2 regions of the Bradyrhizobium sp. Kon10 genome follow, and region 1 is predicted to be linked to the other one. Evidence: predicted binding sites of a transcription regulator. Region 1 holds the regulator's gene; the other holds the start of a gene.
The links. The regulator LexA, encoded in region 1, represses DNA repair genes until DNA is damaged. The targets are predictions, from matches to a motif close to TGTTCNNNNTGTGTTCNG.

Region 1 (5,979 bases):
CGCTGCTTTGCGGCAACATCGGCTCGACTGCCGCTTTTCTGTCCTTGCCCCTGGCGCGGCGCTGCGCTGAGATGCCTCATTGCATTTTAAGGCATTTGTCTTGGGGACGGACGATATTTCCAACGACTCCGTATTGGACCTCATCGGCGCCATCTACGAGGCCGCGCTCGACGGAAGCCGCTGGGAAAGTGTGCTGACGCGCATCGACGAGGCGATGGGCGGTCGCATCCTGTTCGGTGTCTATGACCCCGCAAACGGCCTCTCCAGCCTGGTGTCGCCGCGCATCGACCCCGACCGCGTGCAAGAGCTACTCGGCTGGGCGCCGCGCAATCCCCTGTTGCCGCTTGGCATCGGCAGGACGCCGGGCGAGGTCTTCACCATCGGCGACTTCATCACACGCGATGAGTTCACCGCGACCGACTACTACAACGAATGGTGGCAGCCAGCCGGCTTCGATACCGAGCCCTTGACGACGAATTTGCTGGTCGATCATAACGCCACGGGCATCCTGACCAGCCATCGGCCGTCCAATTTGCCTTCATATGACGATAACGCACGGCGGCTGTTTGCGACGCTGGCGCAGCATCTCGTACGCGCCGTTGCCATCCAGCGGCGTACCCACCAGCTCGACGTCACCGGCCGCGCCGCGCTGGCGGGACTGGATGGGCTAGACCACGGCTTCGTTCTCGCAGACGCTCAGGCTCGCCCGATCTTCGTCAATCGCCGGGCGCGCGAATGGCTCGATGCCGCCGACAGCATCGTGCTTGAGGCGGGCGCGCTGAGCGCCATCAACAGCGAAGACGGCCGCTCTCTGCAATCACTGATCGGCTCGTGCAGCATCGATCATCCCGATCGCATCGGCGGCGAGATGAGCTTGCGGCGGCATCCAGGCCGCATGCCGCTGCACGTGCAGGTGACGCCAGTCGGCACAGATTGGGCGGAGAGTTCGGTGCCGCTTGCCTCCGGCTGGCGATCGAGCGCGATGGTGCTCATCACCGACCCCGAGCCGGACGCGAGATCAAGACTCGACGCTTTGCGCACGCGTTACGGCCTCACTCGTGCAGAAGCCGCCTTTGCGCTCGAGATCGTCAAGGGCGGCGGCCGCAAAGCGACGGCGGAACGGCTAGGGATCACCGACGGAACCGCGCGCAGCCATCTGTCGAAAATCTTCGACAAGACGGGCGTGAACCGGCAGGCCGAACTGGTGCGGCTATTGCTCCATAGATAAGCTGCGTCCACGCGCATGCACGTCCGTTTTGCCTCGACGGCCACTGTCGGCTAGAACGCTTGCCGCGACCCGATTGTCGTATTGCCCGAGCAGGAGTTTTCACCGTGGCCCTCATGCCGGTTTCCGACGCGCTTGCCGCGGTGCTTGCCGGCGCAGAGCCGCTGGCGGAAGAGATGGTTGCGCTCGACGAGGCCTGGCACCGGGTGCTGGCGCGCGATCTCGCGGCGCGCCGTACGCAGCCACCGCAGGCGATGTCGGCCATGGACGGCTACGCAGTGCGCGCCGCCGACGCGGCCAGGATCGATGCACAGCTCAATCTGATTGGCGAGGTCGCAGCCGGCCGGCCGTTCGCGGGAACGGTGGGCGCTGGCGAAGCCGTACGGATTTTCACAGGCGGCGTCGTTCCCGATGGCGCGGATGCGGTCGTGATCCAGGAGGATACTGCGGTCGAGGGCAAGCGCGTCACGATCAAGGAAGCCGCCCTCATCGGACGGCACATCCGCCTTGCCGGCGTCGATTTTCGCGAAGGCGATTTGCTGCTGAAGCGAGGAACCCGACTCACCGAGCGTGACCTGGCGCTCGCGGCCGCGATGAACCATCCGCGCCTGCCCGTCCGCCGCCGGCCGAGAGTTGCGATCCTCGCAACCGGCGATGAGCTGGTGATGCCCGGCGTCACCCCCGGCGCGGGTCAGATCGTTTATTCCAACGGCTATGCCCTGCACGCGCTCGCGCGCAGCGAAGGCGCCGAGACCATCGACCTCGGCATCGCCGCCGACACGGTTGAGGCGACCACGGCCGGCATCCGCCGCGCCCGCGACAGCGGGGCGGATGTCCTGATCACCACCGGCGGCGCCTCGGTTGGCGACCACGACCTGGTCAAGCCGGCGCTCGAGGCCGAAGGCATCTCGATGGCGTTCTGGAAGATCGCGATTCGCCCGGGCAAGCCGATGATGCACGGTCAGCTCGGCGCGATGCGCGTGATCGGCCTGCCCGGCAATCCCGTGTCGTCCTACGTCTGTGCGTTCCTGTTCATGGTGCCGCTGATTCGCGCGCTCTCGGGCCGCGAAGTGATTCACCACCGTCGCGAACGCGCCGTGCTCGGCCGCGATGTCGGTGCCAACGACCAGCGCGAGGACTATCTTCGCGCGCGCCTTGAATTGCGCGACGACGGCACCCTCATCGCTCATCCCGTGAGTCATCAGGATTCCTCGCTGCTCGCGAATCTGGCTGCCGCACAGGCACTTCTCGTACGTGCGCCGTTTGCGCCGAAGGCCGAGGCAGGCACGCCCTGCGAGGTGCTGCGATTGCCGGTCTGAACGCGTCGCTCGCTCGCGTTCCGCGAAGTTTGTCGCGTTCACGCTAAATTAAGCAGTTGCGGAACACATATCGAACATATAGTGTCCGTTCATGATTTGTTTCGAGCATGTAGCGGCTCATCGCTGAACTCAGCGTCTCGGAATCGAACGACATCAACCGGGGGAATTTGGTCGAGATGTTAACGCGCAAACAATACGAGCTTCTGCGGTTCATCAGCGAGCGGCTGAAGGAAAGCGGCGTGCCGCCCTCCTTCGACGAGATGAAGGACGCGCTCGATCTGCGCTCGAAATCGGGCATCCATCGCCTGATCACCGCGCTCGAGGAGCGCGGCTTCATCCGGCGCCTGCCCAACCGCGCCCGCGCCATCGAGGTGATCAAGCTGCCGGAGCTTCAGGCCGCGGCCGGCAGCCGCCGCGGGTTCACGCCCAGCGTCATCGAGGGCAATCTCGGCAAGGTCCGCGCGAGCTCCAGCGGGTCGGCGGATGACGGCGAGCGCCCCGTCGCGGTGCCCGTGATGGGCCGGATCGCGGCCGGTACGCCGATCGAAGCGTTGCAGACCCGCAGCCACACCATCAGCGTGCCGCCTGACATGCTCGGCTCCGGTGAGCACTACGCGCTCGAAGTGCGCGGCGATTCCATGGTCGATGCCGGTATCCTCGACGGCGACATGGCGCTGATCCAGCGTAACGAGAGCGCCGATACCGGCGACATCGTTGTGGCGCTGATCGACGACGAGGAGGCAACGCTGAAACGTTTCCGGCGCCGCGGCGCCTCGATCGCGCTCGAGCCGGCGAACGCCTCGTATGAGGTTCGCATCCTGCCGCCCAACCGGGTGAAGATTCAGGGCAAGCTGATCGGGCTTTACCGGAAGTATTGAGCCGGCTGCGGACGGTCGGCAGGCCGCCGCGCACGAGCGATTGGAGCGGACGATTGTCCGCTCCGGCTGGATAGTCTTTCTGGTTTTGCACAGATTATCCGGCCACCCCTCCAGCGCTACATCCTCGGCACGCCGCGACGAAGCACACACCGCTTCGCAGGGCTTTGAGAGACCGAGGAGAGAACCATGCGCAGCATTATTCTGAGCACTGTCGCGATGGCGCTGATCGCAGCATCAGCGTCGCAAGCCCTCGCGGCGCAGTCACAGCACCATCTCGGCAAAGCAGCGCGGGCGACGAGCGAGCAATTCCGCAATGCCCGCAACGCGGTCGAGCAGCCGTCGCAACGGGCCTGGCAATATTCCGGCTGGTCGGCGCCCGCTGGCCGCTAATGGCGAAACTGCCCGAATGCACGGGAGCAGGCTTTGTTCCTCGCGCAATTGAAAAAGATATTGTGATTGCAGCGCGCGAACCAAGCCGCAGATTTGCCCACAACCAAGCAGACGCTTGCAGGCTTCTACTCTGATAGAGGCCTGCGCCTCAGAAGAGGCGCGGGTCGCTATCCTGATTGAGGAGCACCCCGATGTGTGACTACAGCCTGCACGCCGTCGCGACGCGTCCCGCAGAAGTCGGCGAGACAATCGTCACGACAACTTTCCGCGGCACCTCGACGCGCGGCTTCGCCTCCGAAGCCGATATGTCGGTCGCGGTCTGTCTGCTGCCGGGAACGGAGCTCGCCTTCGCCGACAGCGTCCGCTACGACAATCGCTGGATCTGGACGCGCACCATCAACTCCCGCGTCGGCAAGTTCGGCAAGGTCGATCCGCACATTCCCGATCGCCATCACGACGCCATCGAATTTCCGGACGGCAAATACGTGCTGGTGACGCAGCTCGTCGAAGGCCAGCGCGCCACCGTGCTGCAATTGCCGGTGACCCAGCCGCTCGGCGAGCGGGAGCAAAAGCCAGAGATAGCCGACAGGCAGCCAACGATCACCCGCCTGCCGATCGGCTGACGCCGCCGACCCCAACGAGGGGTCGAGGCCCGGATTGAAATGCCCATCGCCGGCCGAGGCCGGCGAACTGGAGCGGTTTGCATCTCGCAAAGCCGATCGAATGGGATCCGCCCGCCGCACGTCGGACGGCCAGCCATTCCGGCCCGACGATCGGCTGAGAGGTCAAATCCAGCCCTCGGCTTTCAGTCCTCGGCTTGGAGATCGGCCTCGGACGGCGTTGCGTCATTGCTCCGGGGAGACGCTGTCTTCGTCTTCGGCGCGAGGCTGCCATCATAATCCGCCGCGCCTGCGGCAGCCGGCGACCAGGGACGGTCTGCGCCCCTTGCCTTCACCGCCTGAACGGCAAAACCATCACCACGCCGCATCAGCGCGAGCGCGCCCTGGCTTGCGAGACGCTGACGATCGACCACCATCGCCGTGCAATCCGGCGGCGCCGGCCGGGCGGTCACCACCAGCGCGGCACGATTGCAATCATCGGCCAGCGCGCCGATGCGCAACGCAACTGCGACCAGGCGCCCGTCGGCGAGCGGCGTGACGCAGCCCAAATCGTCGCACGAGACGCCATCGGCCAGCGACGCACTGCCGGCATCACGCGGATCGGCGTCGGCCGCCAGCCATTCCTTGAGCAGAAAGCTGTCCTTGTTCATCCTGATCAGATGCAGCTGCCCGTCCCTGCCCCGCACCGCGACGCTCTGCCCGTCACCGGCGATCAGGATGTCGGGTTGCCGGACGGACAAGCCCCAAAGGATCGCAACCAGCAGCACCAGCGCGCCCGACCAACGCAGCGGCGTGCGCAACAATCCCATCAGGACGAGCCCGAGGCTCGCCGCGACCAGGGGCGCGGTGCCGAAGGCGCCGATATGGCCGACCGCGCCCGGCAATGCCGCGACCCATCGCGTGACCGCGATCATCCAATCGATGCCGATCCCCATCAGCCACCAGAACACGCCGTCCAGTCCGAACGGCGCCGCAAGCAAGCCCAACAGCCCGGCAGGCATCACCAGCGCCGAAACCACCGGCATGGCGCCGAGATTGGCGAGCACGCCGTACGGCGTGACGCGGTGAAAGTGGAAGGCTGCGTAGGGCGTGGTCGCAAGCCCCGCGATCATGGAGGCCATGAACAGCATCGCGATCTCGCGCCCACCCCACATCGCGATCCGCGCAGTGGTCGAATGATCCGGCGAGGCAAACAGGTTCGGCATGCCGACCTGCACCAGCGCCACGAGCCCCAGCGTCGCCGCGAACGACATCTGGAAGCTCGGATGCACCAGCGCCTCCGGCGCGACCGCAAGCACGATCAGGGCTGCCACCGCGAGGGTGCGGAAAGTAATGGCGCGGCGATCGACGATCACGGCGATCAACACCACCGCCGTCATGAAGAACGATCGCTGCGTGGCCACTTCCGCGCCCGACAGCAGGAGATAGAACGCGGCGGCGAACAGTGCGGCCGCCGCCGACCATTTCTTGATTGCGAAGCCGGCGGCCAACCCAGGAATGAGCGCGAGCAGCGCCCGCACCGCGAAGAACACGACGCCGGCGACCAC
Region 2 (5,979 bases), on a different contig from region 1:
CCCTCATCTGCCCCGGCTGCGGTCCGCTGGCCGGCTGGCCTTGGCGGCCCTTTTCGGGCTCGTGCTGGCATGGGGGGCGAAGCCGGCGGCGGCGCAGGGCAAGCTCGAGGCGCAGTATGAGGCGACGCTGGCAGGCATTCCCGTCGGCAAGGGCGCCTGGACCATCGACATCCAGGAGGACGTGTTCTCGGCCGCGGCCTCCGGCGGCACCTCGGGCCTGCTGAAAACCATCGCCAACGGATCCGGCACCGGCGCCTCGCAGGGGCGCGTGGTCAACGGCGCGCTGGTGGCGACCGCCTACCAGGCCACCACCACCACCTCGAAGAAGACCGAAGAGATCCACATCACGCTCGACAAGGGCAATGTGAAGGAGTTCGGCATTGTGCCGGAGCCGCCGGTCGATGCCGACCGCATCGTCGTCACCGAGGCGCATCGCCGCGGCGTCTGGGATCCGATGACCGCCTCGCTGCTGCGCGTGCCCGGCACCGGCGATGTGCTGACGCCGGACGCCTGCCACAGCAGCGCCGCCGTGTTCGACGGCCGCATGCGTTACGAGCTCAAGCTCGATTTCAAGCGCATGGAAAGCGTCAAGGCGGAAAAGGGCTATCACGGCCCGGTCGTGGTCTGCTCGCTGTTCTTCGTGCCGGTGGCCGGCTACATCCCCGACCGCCCCGTGATCAAGTACCTCGCCGCCCAGCGCAACATCGAGATCGCCTTCGCCCCGGTCGCCGGCACCCGCATCCTGGTGCCGTTCTGGCTGAAAGTGCCGACCCCGCTCGGCCCCGCCATGCTGGAAGCCACCAGCTTCATCACCGCCCCCCAGCCGCCCCGGCTCGCCAAGACGCAGTAGGGGGCGTCCTCTCTCTTACCCTCCCCTGGAGGGGGAGGGTCGATCGCGCGCAGCGCGAGCGGGGTGGGGTGATCTCTCCTCTTGGGCAGTGCCCGCGTGGAGAGATCACCCCACCCCGTCGCTCGTTTCGCTACGCTCAACGAGCGCCGACCCTCCCCCTCCAGGGGAGGGTACGAAAGTGTTCTATTCCAACCACTTACCTACTGTGCATGGGGTTGTTTTCGCCCTTTTTGCCTTGGCAGGCCCCGCACCCCCGAATCCATTTGACTCCTCCCCGATTCTGATTCGACTCCACGCCATCCCCAGCTTTAAGGAACGCGCCCTCGAAACGCCGCTTGTGCGGCCGGGCAAAACTCCATCTAGTGCAGCAAACAGGGGGTCCCGCGACATGTTGCGTGAACGGAACGGGACTCTCCTGGGAGTCAGCGATTCGGCCGCGATTCGTTCCCACCTCGTTCCGAAGCTTAAGAGCAGCGGGAAAAGCGTCGCAAAGTGAGACAGTTGCGCGAGGATTGGGGAAGCGGCTCCCACACCCAATGTGTCATCGCCCGGCCTGACCGGGCGATCCAGTACGCCGAGACGGCTGTGGTTGAGCGGAGAGGTCGCGGCGTACTGGATGCCCCGGTCGAGCCGGGGCATGACAGCGGAGAAAGCGGGGCAAGGGTGATTCCAGCCCCTTCGGCGCCCCCGCCCCAAACAGCACTGACATTCGCCCCAATCGCCATTACCTAATCCCCCAGATGCCCTTTTCTCCTTCCCCCTTCGCCTCCGAGCGCGCCCCTGGCGCTGGCGTCACTGCGGTGCTCGGGCCCACCAACACCGGCAAGACCCATCTGGCCATCGAACGGATGCTCGCGCATTCCTCGGGCATGATCGGGCTGCCGCTGCGGCTGCTCGCGCGCGAGGTCTACAACAAGATCGCCGATCGCGCCGGCTCCGAAGCCGTCGCGCTGATCACCGGCGAGGAGAAGATCAAGCCGAAATCGCCGCGCTACTGGGTCTCGACCGTCGAGGCGATGCCGCGGGATCTCGACGTCTCCTTCCTCGCCGTCGACGAGGTCCAGATCGCCTCCGATCTCGAACGCGGCCACGTCTTCACCGACCGCGTCCTCAACCGCCGCGGTCGCGACGAGACGCTGCTGCTGGGCGCCGCGACCATGCGCCCGATCATCGAGCGGCTCTTGCCCGGCGTCTCCATGATCACCAGGCCGCGGCTGTCGCAGCTCGAATTCGCCGGCGACCGCAAAATCACGCGCCAGCCGCGGCGCACCGCGATCGTGGCGTTCTCGGCCGACGAGGTCTACGCCATCGCCGAGCTGATCCGGCGCCAGCATGGCGGCGCCGCCGTCGTGCTCGGCTCGCTGTCGCCGCGCACGCGCAATGCGCAGGTGGCGATGTTCCAGAGCGGCGACGTCGATTACCTCGTCGCCACCGATGCCGTCGGCATGGGCCTCAATCTCGACGTCGACCACGTCGCCTTTGCCTCCGACCGCAAGTTCGACGGCTATCAGTTCCGCCGCCTGACGCCGGTCGAATTCGCGCAGATCGCCGGCCGCGCCGGCCGCGCCACCCGCAACGGCACGTTCGGCACCACCGGCCGCTGCGGCCCGTTCGAGCCCGAGCTGGTCAATGCGCTCCAGAACCACACCTTCGATCCCGTGAAGGTGCTGCAATGGCGCAATTCGAAGCTGGATTTCTCCTCGCTCGGCGCGCTCCAGGTCTCCTTGAACCTGGCCCCCGGCCATGAGGCACTGACGCGGGCGCCGATCGCGGAAGATATGCGCGTGCTCGACCACGCCGCCCGCGACGTCGAGGTGCGCGATGTCGCGCATGGCAAGCAAGCGGTGGAACGGCTGTGGGAAGCCTGCCAGGTCCCGGACTATCGGAAATTGTCGCCGGCCGCCCATGCCGAGCTCGTCACGACGCTATATGGCTTCCTGATGCAAAAGGGCCGCATTCCCGATGCCTGGATTGCGACCCAGATCGACCAGGCCAACCGCACCGATGGCGACATCGACACGCTGTCGGCCCGGATCGCGCAGGTCCGCACCTGGACCTTCGTCGCCAACCGGCCGGACTGGCTCGCCGACCCCGAACATTGGCAGGGGATCGCGCGGGAGGTCGAAAATAAATTATCGGATGCGCTCCATGAACGCTTGACTGAGCGTTTCGTTGATCGCCGGACCAGTGTATTGATGCGCCGCCTGCGGGAGAACACGAGCTTGAATACGGAAATCGGCAAGACCGGCGAAGTCATCGTCGAAGGCCATGTCATCGGCCGCCTCGATGGCTTCACCTTTGCACCGGATGCGGCGGAAGCCGGCTCCGATGCGAAAGCCTTGCAGGCTGCCGCCCAAGCGGTGCTCGCCGGCGAGATCAACGCGCGCGCCGAGAAACTCGGCAACGCGCCCGACGATCAGTTCGTGCTGACCTCGGACGGCACCATCCGCTGGACCGGCGACGCCGTGGCGCGACTGACCGCCGCCGACGAGGCGCTGCATCCGCGCATCCGCATCATCTCCGACGAGCGCCTGACCGGCGCGCCGCGCGAGAAGGTGCAGGCCCGGCTCGACCTCTGGCTCAAGACCCATATCGAAAAGCTGCTGGGGCCGATGTTCGAGCTCAGCAAGGCCGAGGACGTCACCGGCATTGCCCGCGGCATCGCCTATCAGTTGGTCGAGGCGCTCGGCGTGCTCGAGCGTCCCAGGATCGCGAACGAGCTGAAGGACCTCGACCAGGCCTCGCGCGCGACCTTGCGCAAATACGGCGTCCGCTTCGGCGCCTATCACCTTTATTTCCCCGGCCTGCTCAAGCCCGCCGCGCGCGCGCTCGCAGCGCTGCTGTGGGCGCTGAAGCAGGACAATGTCGATCTCTCGGCACTCTCGGGCGCGCAGCATCTGGCAAGTTCGGGTCGCACTTCTTTCCCGGTCGACAAGCAGCTGCCGCGCGATGCCTATCGCGTGCTCGGCTACAAGCAGGCCGGCGAGCGCGCCGTGCGCGTCGACATTCTGGAGCGTCTCGCCGATTTGATTCGTCCGGCGCTGGCCTGGCGCGAAAATTCCTCCGGCGAGAAGCCCGCCGGCGCGTTCGACGGCCGCGGCTTTGTCGTGACCCAGGCGATGACCTCGCTGACGGGATCCGCCGGCGAGGACTTCGCCTCGGTGCTGCGCGCGCTCGGCTATCGCATGGAGAAGCGCGCACCGCTGCCGCCGAAGCCGGTCGTCGCGGATGCCGCTGCCGCGGAGACGCCGCCCGCGGAGGCGAGCGGCGAGACTTCGGCCGAGACGGCCGTCACCGAGACTTCGGTTGAGAACGCCGCAGCGCCCGTGGAGGCCGCGATCGAAGCCGCCGCCGAGCCGGTCACCGTCGAAGACGCGCCCGGCCTGGAGCAGCATGACGAGCCGGCCGAAGAGGCCGCGCCCGCGCTGGAAGTCCTGCCTGAAACGCCTGTGACGCCTGAAGATGCGCCCGGCATCGCTCCGCCGGCTGAAGAAGCCGCCGCACCTGCCGACGCGGCGCCCGCCGAGGCGTTGGCGACCGAAGCTGCCGCATCAGCCGATGCGGCTGCGCCTGCGGACGCGGCTGCGCCCGTCGAGCCCGAGCTCATCGAAGTCTGGCGTCCCGGCGGCCGTCACGAGGATCGCAAGCCGCGCCACGAGCGCCATCGCCACCAGCGTCATCACAACCAGCCGCGTCCGCAAGCGGGCGCTGAGGTCGGCGCCGCGCCTGCCGAAGGCGAAGCGGCACAGGCAGCCGACGGCGAGAAGCGCGGCGAGCAGCGGCATCGCCACGGCGGTCATCGTCGCGATGGCGGCAGGGATTTCCGCAAGCCGCGCGAAAATGGCGCCGAAGGCGCGCCGCGTCCCGAGGGACGTGACGACAAGAACCGCCGGTTTGAGGGCAAGGATCGCGACAACAAGGATCGCGATCGCAACAAGGGCAAGTTCGGCGGCGATCGCGACAAGGGCCGCGACAATCGTGGCCGCGACCGCGACAAGGGCCGCGACCGCCAGGGTGGGCCGTCGCTGCGTCCCTACGCCTCGAGCGCGAACCCGCGCGAGCGCGATCGTCCGGTCGATCCGAACTCGCCCTTCGCCAAGCTGGCCGCGCTGAAAGAGCAGCTGGCGGGGCGCAAGGAATAGCCAAGAGGAACAACGCCCACGACCGAACGGCAGCGGCTCGACAAATGGCTATGGCATGCGCGGGTGGTGAAGGCGCGCACCTCGGCGGCTGAGCTCGTGGAGTCCGGCCACGTCCGCATCAACGGGGTGCGCGAGAAATCGCCCGGGCATGCGGTCAAGATCGGCGACGTGCTGACGATTGCGCTCGATCGCAGCGTACGCGTCTTGAAAGTCGCCGCCTTCAACGAGCGCCGCGGCGATGCGTCATCGGCGCGCGTGCTCTACGAAGAGGTCTCCGAACGCAAAGAGTAATTAATTGCGCAAGACGTTCATTTCTTGGCCGATCAAACGCGGAAAGCCGTCATGATCGGAGCTTCCCGACCTTGCAGCGCCGGGCCATCCGCGCTACGCAAGCCGCGACTTTTAAAAGAGCTTTTCGGAGCGTTGGATGACTTACGTCGTCACTGAAGCCTGCATCAAGTGCAAGTACACCGACTGCGTCGAGGTCTGCCCGGTCGACTGTTTCTACGAGGGCGAGAACATGCTCGTCATCCATCCTGACGAGTGCATCGACTGCGGCGTGTGCGAGCCGGAATGTCCCGCCGACGCCATCAAGCCGGACACGGAACCGGGCCTGGAAAAGTGGCTCCAGGTCAACGCCGACTATGCCAAGAGCTGGCCGAACATCACCCAGAAGAAAGAATCACCCGAGGACGCCAAGGAATTCGACGGCCAGGAAGGCAAGTTCGAGAAATATTTCTCTCCGAACCCTGGCTCGGGAGACTAATTCGGGGCCAAACTTAACCCTGTTAGCTTCAAACGCGCCGAAAACCAGCCCTTACGACCCCTAAATCATTGATTTTTGCGGGAAATGTGCTATATTGGGCACATTGAGCTGAACCCCGTCAGCCCCCTTGGCCCCTCTGGGTTCCCGTGAAACCAAATGTCGAACAGGGGCGTGGCAGTTTCCGCGCGCAGGCTGTGTCACAGAAAACGCGTAAAAAGAGT

Region 2: a site for LexA is predicted at 1,293-1,310, ahead of AC0L2O_RS24015 (helicase-related protein). Genes of this name have one in related genera too.

The regions. Positions count from the first base shown of each region.
Region 1 is NZ_JBVVOZ010000005.1:117,889-123,867, reverse strand. Features, by position in the region: gene AC0L2O_RS09965 (helix-turn-helix transcriptional regulator) at 101-1,228, shown strand; gene AC0L2O_RS09960 (molybdopterin molybdotransferase MoeA) at 1,333-2,544, shown strand; gene lexA (transcriptional repressor LexA) at 2,721-3,422, shown strand; gene AC0L2O_RS09950 (hypothetical protein) at 3,609-3,812, shown strand; gene AC0L2O_RS09945 (hypothetical protein) at 4,004-4,435, shown strand; gene AC0L2O_RS09940 (ComEC/Rec2 family competence protein) at 4,618-5,979, opposite strand, start outside.
Region 2 is NZ_JBVVOZ010000018.1:122,061-128,039, reverse strand. Features, by position in the region: gene AC0L2O_RS24020 (DUF3108 domain-containing protein) at 41-850, shown strand; gene AC0L2O_RS24015 (helicase-related protein) at 1,591-4,992, shown strand; partial or broken gene AC0L2O_RS24010 (RNA-binding S4 domain-containing protein) at 5,017-5,283, shown strand; gene fdxA (ferredoxin FdxA) at 5,420-5,758, shown strand.